Regions from separate parts of the Gordonia sp. NPDC062954 genome, predicted to be linked through region 2. Evidence: riboswitches for the same ligand, from Rfam matches in the RefSeq annotation. Region 2 holds a riboswitch; each other region holds the start of a gene.

Region 1 (3,430 bases), on a different contig from region 2:
CGCCCGGGTTCCATTGCGGTGGGAGCCGCAAGGCGGCCTGCTGAACGACTCTTCACAACGAGCGGAATGGGTCATCGCGTCGATCGCCGAACAAGCTCGACCGGCTCTTGCGGGCAGGCAAAAAACCGAGGACGAGCCCGCCGACCGTCGCCTGCTGTGGATGGAGCGTCGTCAAACCGTCAGTGTGGCGATCTGGTTCAACCCGATGGGTCCGACGGTCACCAGTATGGAGGTTTGTGCCCTGCCCGACGGGGCCGAATACCTGATGTACTACCGCCGACACCCATCGGCGCCCTACTACTGCGTCCTCGGCCCTGTCAGTGACGGCCCTCAATTGGCGCGGTACCAGGAGGACGGAACCAAGCTGCTGGTTGACGGTACACTCCCGAATGTTCTTGTGCAGTGGAATAATCCAACCGCTACGGCCGAGGAAGTGCCGCAGGTGCTTCGCAATAGGGTTATTGAGGTCGCGCAGCAGTCCGGTACCGATTTGGCCGCCGAAGCGGCATGGATCGCTGAAACGATCGGCCAGCCTTGGAAATTTGTTGATCATGAAACAACAGAGCGCGATCGCGTGCGCGCGGCTGCGGCCGAAGCAGCTGCTGCCCGGCCCGCCCCCGATCATGGCTTCGCCCAGTGGTGGGAGCAGGCCTCCAGCTTCGACAACTCAGTTGCCAACTTTAAGGAACTGCCGGATGCCTGGGATGGATCACTGAACGTGCTGAAGGGCAACGAGTATCTGGGAATGCTCGATGTCGGTCCGATGTTGCTGACTTACTCGTCAATTGGCACCCCCGACCCTGACCAAATCGGATGAGGGCGAGCGCACGGGGTGACATCGGTATGGGCAGCACGAGCGTCTTTGCGTGCCGGTTCCCGGATGTGTGACCCACTTACCGCGTTGCAGAAGGGCTGTCGCACCGGATTCGCGCGTAGTTCGGAGTCGTACGATGGCATTCTGAAGTCTCGTCCTGCCGCCAACGACGAAGACGTCGAGACATCTCGGCGTCTCTCTCGGGGGAACTAATGGCTCGATCGAAGCACGCGCACTCAGACTTTGTGTGGCCAAACCGAGGCGAGCTGGTGCGCCATGCAGAAGACGACGATCTGTGGAAGCAGTACCTCAGGACCAAGGTTCACATCGACAGTCCCGCTGGGGGTGGAACGGTTTGGCCAGCCGAGAGCGGCGAGGTGTTGCCACCCCTTGGCCCTTTGCATGTCATTACAGCTGTCCAGCCCGACTCCGTGCCCACGAGTGACGAGAATGCTGCTCGCCTGTCGGTGTTGGATCATGAACTAGACACCGAGAGTGTTCATTTCATGCATGCCGTTGGGCTGAGCCTCGATGATGATTATCACGAGACCAGCAGGGCGGTATTCGGACTCACCGACGCCCGTGCCCGCGATATCGGAGGGCGATTCGGCCAGGTGGCGATCTTTGCCTGGCACGGCCGACGTTGGTCCTTGTTCGCGTGTGCGACCGACCGGCAGACTCACCGAGGTTGGCGGTGGATTCAAGACGGTAGTGCTCGCTGACGGTGCCGTAGTGATGGCGCTGTGCGGTGGCTGCAGCGCCTTCGAGATGCCTGCGACTCAAGAAGAATGTCGGTGCGCCTCGCTATATTGATGACGCTTCATGAGTCGCCGACCCCGACGCTCCGGCTGGGCGGCACGCCAACCCCACGTTCATGGGTGGCCCGGATGGCCGAAGCGGCCCGCACCGACCGGTGCCGGGCAAGAGCGCCTCCCCGCCGGAGGCTGCGAGTCGAAGAGATTCGCGTTATCTGACAACCGCCGACTACCCGCTCACGAACGCGGTGGGCACACAACCCCGCGAGCGTGCTGACCCAGGACCGACCGAAAGGAGACCGATCTCTGTGAAGCTCTACTACCACCCTGACTACGTCGCCGCCGGGTACGGCTTCGACACCACCCGCAAGTCCGGCTGGATCGCCGACTCACTGGCCAGCGACCCGATTGAGGGTGTCGAGGTCACCGCTCCGACGCCGCTGACCGTGCGCGACCTCACCCGCGTCCACGACCCCGAGTATGTGGCAGCAGTGCAGACCGGCAACCCGCAGTGGCTTGCCGAGTCGCAGGGATTCGCATGGGACCCCGCGTTGTGGCAGATGGTGCTGTCGTGCAACGGCGGCGTCGTGGCAGCGGCACGCAGCGCCCTGGATGAGGGCGTGGCCGGCTCGCTGTCCTCGGGACTGCACCACGCGCGTTACGACGAGGGCGCAGGATTCTGCACTTTCAATGGCCTGGTAGTCGCGGCGAAGAGACTGCTGCACGAGGGCGCAGCGCGGTCGGTGCTGATCCTCGACTTCGACGCACACTGTGGCGGCGGCACCGCCCAGCTCATCAAAGGTGACGAGCGCATCACGCAGGTCGATGTGTCGGTCAGCTCGTTCGACCGCTACCCGGGGCAGGCCAACTCGACCCTGACGCTGGTGCACAGCGCCGACGAGTACCTGACCACCATCAAGGGGGCACTGGCCCAGGTCGATGCCACCGCGATCGATCTGTGCCTGTACAACGCGGGGATGGACCCCCACGAAGACTGCGTTGTGGGCGGTCTGGACGACATCACCGCCGACGTACTCGCCTGTCGGGAGCGCATGGTGTTCGACTGGTGCCAACAGGGCGCTCTAGCGACGGCGTTCGTGCTCGCCGGCGGCTACATCTCCAGAACGCTTGATGAGGACGCCCTGGTGGAACTGCATCGACTCACCATCGGCGCCGCTGCCAATCTTCTGGCAGAGCCCTACTCACGTTTGTGACCTACTGCGCCCGCACCGGCCGGCCGCGCACGAGCCACAGTTGTCGGCGCTGCTGCACACAGTGACGAACCTGAGCTTGAATGTGTTGGACGACCGAACTTCGCTCATTGGCCGCTATCAGGGGCTGTCGGAGGACGTGCCGTGCCGTAGTGCACCCTGGGTGTCAGTCGTCGCAGAGCATGCAGGGTGTGAAGGAGCGAACCGATGACGGACGCGGCGAGAGTCGACGACGAATGGCTGAAATTGGGGTTGGGAGATGCCCATCTAACGATCGCCAGAGCAGTGTTTGAAACACCTGCCGATGTGAGGCCGTGGGTTAGTGTGCTAGCCCGCTTCGGACCCACGCCCGACAGGCTGAGGGAGGCCATCTTGGCGGGGCTCGACCCGGATGAGTTTATGGCTTGGCGATCGGCCGGTGTCCCTTCGCAGAATATCGGCCAATGGCCAAAGTTGTTGTCGCAGGCAGGCCTCACGCCCGACCACGTGAACCGGTGGAGGTCAGCTCGCCACAAGCCGTCGACCCTACCTCGCATTGTCGGCTATTTATCAGACGATGTCACCTTCGACGAAGTCCTGGAATTGATCGAGAATTGGAACGCGGAGGGTCTCATCGGAGTGGTCGAGTCAGGTGTCGATATCTCGGATGT
Region 2 (3,430 bases):
CGAGTCCGCCTCGGCGATGCAGTCGGTCTGGTCGGCTCCGCAATCGACCACGCGTCCCGTGTTCCATACCGGTTCGGTGGGATCGCGATACATCTGCCAGTTGTACAGACCGTGCTTGGTGAAATAGCCGACCAGGCCGTCGACGGTCCCGATGGGGTCGTATAGCGGGTCGGGCAGGTCGCAGATGGGGTCGCCCTGGACGCAGACCGAAACCACGGAGTCCTCGAGCTCACCGAAACCCCGGTTGCCATAGCCCTCTCGGGCGCCGCTCATGGTGAGTCCGGGGATCACGCCGATCAGTGAGAGTTCGATGCCACGGCCGGTCTTGTCCCCCACCCGCCGGGGATCGGCGTAGAGCTCGCCGGACAGGTCGTCGGTACTGATGTCGACGACGATCGGTTCGCCCTCGTCGTCGAGCTCCGGGTTCCCGTGCTCGTCGAGCAGTACGACCTTGTCGTCGCGGTCGTTGCCGATGTCGGAGAGGACGTCGCCGGCCACCCGCGCACCCTGCGAGTAGCCGGCGACCACCACCGGCGTGTCACAGTGATACTGGTAGCGCGCGATCGCCTGCTTCGTCGCGGCGTTGCCCTGCGCGACGCTGTCGTCGTAGCCCGCAGCGCCGAGCGGCCACAGGGTCGTCGGATAGTCGGCGTTGATCACTTTGTAGGGAGCGTCCGCGTAGCGCGGGTCGTCGTCGGCGGTCCCGGGCGTGTCATCGATTCCGGTGCCGCTGAAGCGTTGCTTGACGCCGATCATGTTCGCCGCGTCCGGGTCATTCGTCCCGCCGACGATGATCACGGCGCCCGCACCACAGTCGTAGTCGTCGTCCGAATCCGCCCGGGCCACGCCGGCCGGAAGGCAGTACGCGGCAGCCACCGCGAGAGCACTCGCTATGGCAACGAGCACGACCGTCATCCGGTGTGCCGAACGGCACCGAGCAGGCATCAGATCTCTTCTCGTCGCAGGGCCTGGGCTGGCGACAGCCTAGATCCGCGATCTCAAAGACCGCATCATCGTTCGTTAGACTAACGACTCTCACCTGGGGTTTCAGTCGCATTACGGCCGAAGTTCATCCTTTCGGACGACAGTTGTTCTCAGTTTGTGACCTGCCGATCCAGGCGTGTTCCGATCACCGCGAACAACACGGTTCTCAGCCGCGCAGGGGCGTGCTATATCCTTGACGCCAGGTCATGAGCATCAGCGTCAAGCCCCGGCTTGCTGATCGGCAACCCTCCAACCGCGGTGGGGTGCTCCGGGTGATGACCGGGTTGAGGAATGCAGATGCACTCCGAGGCAAGCGCGGGTCCGAAGGTCGGACCCCACCAGGGTCGTTGCACCCTGCCGACCGCAGAAAGTAGGACATGGTCATGTCTGACTCCACTGGCTCCGACGTCGTCGATCCCACGTCGAACTGGAGCTTCGAGACCAAACAGATCCACGCCGGACAGACGGCGGATCCCACTACCAATGCACGGGCACTGCCCGTTTACCAGACGACGTCGTACGTCTTCAACGACACCCAACACGCCGCTGATCTCTTCGGGCTCGCCGAACCGGGCAACATCTACACCCGGATCATGAACCCCACCCAGGATGCGGTGGAACAGCGAATCGCCGCGCTCGAAGGTGGCGTCGCCGCGCTCCTGCTCGCGTCGGGTCAGGCCGCCGAGACGTATTCCATCCTGAACATCGTCGAGACCGGTGGCCACGTGGTCTCCAGCCCACGGCTCTACGGCGGCACATTCAACCTGTTCCACTACACGTTGCCCAAGCTCGGCATCGAGGTGTCCTTCGTCGATGATCCCGAGGACCTGGACTCCTGGCAGGCGGCCATCAAGGACAACACCCGGGCGGTGTTCGGTGAGACCATCTCCAATCCGAACAACGAGATCCTCGACATCGAGGGCATCGCCGAGGTGGCGCACCGTAACAGCCTGCCGCTGATCGTCGACAACACGGTCGCGACGCCGTATCTGCTGAACCCGCTCGCCCACGGCGCGGACATCGTGGTGCACTCGGCCACCAAATACATAGGCGGCCACGGCACCGCGATCGGCGGTGCCATCGTGGACGGCGGCACCTTCGACTGGCGGGTACAACGCGACGGCGTCGATCTCTTCCCGGGCTTCACCACACCGGACCCCAGCTATCACGGTGCGGTGTTCGCCGACCTCGGTGCCCCGGCGTTTGCCCTGAAGGCCAGAGTTCAGTGGCTGCGCGACACCGGCGCGGCGATTTCTCCGTTCAATGCCTTCCTGTTGGCGCAGGGACTGGAGACGCTGAGTCTGCGCATCGAACGCCACGTGAGCAACGCACGTCGCGTGGCCGAGTTCCTGGAGGGTCACGCTCAGGTGGAGTCGGTGGCCTACGCGGGCCTACCGTCGTCGCCCTGGTACGACCGCGCCCAGAAGCTACTGCCGAAGGGGCAGGGCGCCATCGTCAGTTTCGAGATCATCGGCGGCGTGGATGCGGGCAAGAAGTTCGTGGACGCACTGACGTTGCACAGTCACGTGGCCAACATCGGTGATGTGCGATCACTGGTGATCCACCCCGCCTCCACCACCCACAGCCAACTGGCCCCGCAGGAGCAGATCGACGCCGGCGTCACCCCCGGTCTGGTGCGGCTGGCAGTGGGTATCGAGGGCATCGACGACATCATCACCGACCTGGAACTGGGGTTTGCTGCTGCCAAGTGATGTGTGGGACAAGAGCATTCATGTGACAACAGGCCAATGCGTCGACAATCGAGTGTGACGAAGAGTGAGTGAATTGTGTCGGTGAGTATCGAACCGCAAACCCAGCCCGCTGATCGCCCCGACTGGGAGCAGATGCCGGACGGGGCGATGTCCAGCGTCCGCATCGGTGCGGTATCTCTCGACAACGGCCAACGGCTCGACGATGTCACCCTGGCCTTCCAGCGCTGGGGGACATTGTCGCCCACCCGCGACAACGTCATCCTCACCCTGCACGCGCTGACCGGTGACTCACACGTCACCGGCCCCGCCGACGACGAGCACCCGACCGCTGGATGGTGGGACGGGCTGATCGGCCCCGGACTCGCCATCGACACCGACGAATGGTGTGTCATCTCGGCCAACGTGCTCGGCGGATGTCGCGGCTCCACCGGACCTGCATCGCCGGCCCCGGACGGGCGGCCGTGGGGCTCTCGCTTTCCGCAGATCACGGTGCTCGATCAGGTTCGCGCCGAACGAATCCTGATGGATCACCTGGGGATCACCGGAATCGGCTCGGTGGTCGGCGGGTCGATGGGCGGCGCGCGGGCGCTCGAGTGGGCCATCGAATATCCGGAGATGGTGCGCAGCGCACTGGTGCTCGCGGTCGGGGCCCGGGCGACTGCCGATCAGATCGGCACCCAGACCACTCAGATCGCCGCGATCCAGGCTGATCCCGCATGGCAGAACGGCGATTA
Region 3 (3,430 bases), on a different contig from region 2:
CGAACCTTCCTCCGGGTTGTGGGCGATCAGGAAGTCGTCAGGCATGCGCTATACCCAATGCGTTGAGGACGGTCGCGAGTTTGGCGGTGGTCTCGTCGAGTTCGTCCTGTGGGTCGGACTGGGCCACGATCCCGCCGCCGGCCCAGGTGCGCAGACTGTGGCGATCTGCGGCAAGCTGCAGGCATCGGATGGTGACCATCCACTCGCCGTCGCCGGCGTCGTCGCACCAGCCGACCGCGCCCCCGTAGAGCCCGCGTGGGTCTTCGACATCGCGGATCAACTGGGCGGCAACATCACTCGGTGTGCCACAGACCGCGGGGGTGGGACTGAGCAGCGCCGCGAGATCCAGCGCGGTGACCGACGGATCACGCAGCGTCGCGCGGATGGGTGTCGCCAGGTGCCAGATCTCGCCCGTGGAGCGGACCTCGGGGGTCGACGGTGCATCCAGATCCGAACTCAACGGGGCGAGCCGGTCGCGGAGGTAATCGACGACGAATCGGTGCTCGGCAAGGTCTTTCGACGACGACGCGAGCGCCTCGGCGGCCGCACGGTCCGCGGTAGGGTCGGCGGATCGGCGTGCCGAGCCTGCGTACGGTCGGCAGGTGACGACCCGACCGGTCTTGCGCAACAACACTTCCGGGCTCGAGCCGAGTAGCCACGAATCGTCGCCGATGACGGCCCCTACGTCCACGGCGAAGGCGTTGTGGTCGACATTGCCGCCCGCCAGTGCGGCAAGCAGATCGGTGACCTCAACCGGCTGCCCGATCACGATGTCGACGGCGCGGGCGAGGACCACCTTGTCGACCACGCCGTCGGCGATCTGTTTGATGGCTGCGACCACCCGGTCGCGGTGGGTTCGTGGATCGGGGTGGGCCGTCATGGACACAACCTCGCGCGGTGTCGGCGGCACCGGCGTCAGCGGTGCGGCGTCCACATCGAGGACTTTTGGTTCGACGAGCGCCGCATTGTCGGCTGGGTCGAAAGGGATTGCCCCGGTGATGGCCCGAACGTCACCCGTGGAGAGGGCTGCGCGGGCGGCGGCGGTGTCGGTGAACGCACGCCGACGACCACGGGCGCGGACGGTGCCGTGGGGTCGGGACAGCACGAACACCTCGCGGTCGTCGCCGTCGGAAGTGGACATGACCTCACGGTACCGGCGCGGCTCGCCGGGTTTCGCTCACGATGATCGGAAATTGACTCATCCGGGGCCGATGGGCGACTGTTGATGCGGGTCATGAGTGCCAGTGACAAGCCCCGGCTCGCTGGCCGGCAACCCTCCTCCGCGGTGGGGTGCTCCGGGTGACGACCCGGCTGTGGTCGAGGTGGCCACGGCAAGTGCGGATTCCCTAGGAGCGTTCATGTCCACTGTGCTGTCAGACCCATTCATCACGTCACTCGCGGCTGCGCCGCTGCCCGCGTGCCCGCAGCCGACCCCGATCCCGCCGCTGGCCGAGGTCGTCGGCGCCACCGCGCACGTTCCACTGTGCTCAGGCGGGTCGGTGCGCTATGTGAACCTCGACTACGCGGCCAGTGCGCCGGCGCTGGCCGCGGTGGCCGGCGCCGTGCAGGCCGCGCTCGGCCAGTACGCGAGCGTCCATCGGGGTGCCGGACATCATTCGCAGGTCACCACCGTCAGGTACGAGTCGGCCCGCGAGTCGGTACGAGCCTTCGTGCGCGGACGGATCGACGACGCCGTGGTGTTCACCCGCGGCACCACCGACGCGATCAATCTGGCCGCCCGGGCCACTCGCGGCGATGTCGTCGTCCTGGATATCGAGCACCACGCGAATCTGTTGCCGTGGACGGCCCGCGAGCGCGCCGGGGGCGCGCGGGTGGTGCGGGCGCGGTCGACGATCGAGGACACCCTGGCTGCGCTGGAGGCGGAGTTGGCGGCGGCGCCGGCTGCGTTGCTGGCGGTGACCGCGGCGTCCAATGTGACCGGTGAAGTGCTGCCGATCGGCCGGCTCGCCGCGCTGGCCCACCGACACGGCGCCCGCATCCTGGTCGATGCAGCCCAGCTCGTCGCGCACCGGCCGGTGTCGATGGTCAGCCACGGTATCGACTACCTCGTGTTCTCCGGCCACAAGCTTTACGCGCCGTTCGGCGCCGGGGTGCTGATCGGCCGGGCGGACTGGCTCGACGCGGCCGACCCGTACCTCGCCGGCGGCGGTGCGTCGGCGGCAGTCACCCTCGACGACGCAGCGTCGGCGAGTGTCGAATGGCGCAGCGGCGCAGCTCGACACGAAGCGGGATCACCGAACGTGCTGGGCGCCATCGCGATCGCGGCGGCCTGCGAGGCGTTGGCCGGCATCGGCTTCGAGACCATTGGTACGCATGAGGCGGAGCTGTTGGGTCGCTTCGACGCCGGACTGGCCGGGATCGCCGGCGTCGAGCTGCTGCGGATCTTCGACGACTCGACCGACCGGGTCGGTATAGCCGGGTTCGTCGTGGACGGTCACGCGCCCCGTGAAGTCGCCGAACATCTCAGTGACACAGCGGGAATCGGCGTGCGCGACGGAAAGTTCTGCGCACATCCGCTGCTGCAACGGCTCGGCTTTCCCGATGGTGCGGTGCGCGCGAGCTTCGGCCTGGGGACCGGCGCAGACGACATCAACCGTTTGGTGGAGGCGCTGCACCGATTGCAGGCCTGACACATCCGCGCACCGAGCGCGCATCCGCGCACGTCTCGACATGCGCGGATGCGCGATAGATGCGCGCGAAGCTCAGGCCTCGCCACGCTCCCACTGCTCGATGAGCTCGGCCTCCGCATCGTCGGTCAATGTGCCGTACAGCTTGAACCGCGCCATCCCACCGTCGGGGTAGATGTCCATGCGCGCCTCGGTCATCGGACGATCGAGGTCGATGACGAAGCGATGGCGGGTGTCGGGCTGCAGCTCGGTGCGGGGCAGGACCTCGAACCACTCGCCGTTCTCGCCGTCGCGACCCCGAACCGTCGCCGCGCCGGGAGCGTTGCCGAGGAAGTAGCTGGTGTCGAGTTCGACGAGGCTGACCTGGCCGCGCCCGGCCAGCCGGACCTGGACCCAGTCGTTGCCGTCGTCGCGGCGCCGCGAGGTCTCCCAGCCCTCGCCCATGTTGCGGGCGCGTCCGGGCATCAGCAGATTGTTGGGGGAGCTGTAGAACATGTTGGAGCAGGCGGTGATCAGGCCGCCGTTTTCCAGTGCGGCGAGGTCGAAGTGGCCGTAGCGGAAGAAGTGCGGGTTGGGCACTCCGCGACCGTGCACGCGGAAGCGGGCCACGCCGCCGTCGGGGTGCATCGTCAGTCGCACGTGCGTGAAGCGATTCTTGGCGTCCACCTTGAACGGATTTCGGGTGTCACCCTCGGCGGGGGACTTGTCGACGATCGTGACCCACTCGACGTCGTTGAGTAGTTGATCGACCGAGACGACGCCTTCCACTGCGGCGGCCTCCA

Evidence for each region. A riboswitch is a leader RNA that binds a small molecule or an ion and turns the genes downstream of it on or off. The one in region 2 is predicted to bind S-adenosylmethionine.
Region 1: another riboswitch for S-adenosylmethionine. It lies ahead of ACIGKQ_RS24720 (hypothetical protein); the one in region 2 lies ahead of ACIGKQ_RS14440 (bifunctional o-acetylhomoserine/o-acetylserine sulfhydrylase).
Region 3: another riboswitch for S-adenosylmethionine. It lies ahead of ACIGKQ_RS08920 (aminotransferase class V-fold PLP-dependent enzyme); the one in region 2 lies ahead of ACIGKQ_RS14440 (bifunctional o-acetylhomoserine/o-acetylserine sulfhydrylase).

The regions. Positions count from the first base shown of each region.
Region 1 covers NZ_JBITWL010000048.1:7,774-11,203, forward strand. Annotated here, with positions in the region: gene ACIGKQ_RS24710 (hypothetical protein) at 1-817, shown strand, start outside; gene ACIGKQ_RS24715 (DUF3293 domain-containing protein) at 1,027-1,536, shown strand; SAM riboswitch class IV at 1,633-1,747, shown strand; gene ACIGKQ_RS24720 (hypothetical protein) at 1,878-2,783, shown strand; gene ACIGKQ_RS24725 (hypothetical protein) at 2,988-3,430, shown strand, end outside.
Region 2 covers NZ_JBITWL010000014.1:10,925-14,354, forward strand. Annotated here, with positions in the region: gene ACIGKQ_RS14435 (cutinase family protein) at 1-945, opposite strand, end outside; SAM riboswitch class IV at 1,187-1,306, shown strand; gene ACIGKQ_RS14440 (bifunctional o-acetylhomoserine/o-acetylserine sulfhydrylase) at 1,368-2,696, shown strand; gene ACIGKQ_RS14445 (homoserine O-acetyltransferase) at 2,772-3,430, shown strand, end outside.
Region 3 covers NZ_JBITWL010000006.1:194,234-197,663, forward strand. Annotated here, with positions in the region: gene ACIGKQ_RS08915 (isochorismate synthase MenF) at 38-1,141, opposite strand; SAM riboswitch class IV at 1,231-1,344, shown strand; gene ACIGKQ_RS08920 (aminotransferase class V-fold PLP-dependent enzyme) at 1,359-2,651, shown strand; gene alc (allantoicase) at 2,724-3,430, opposite strand, start outside.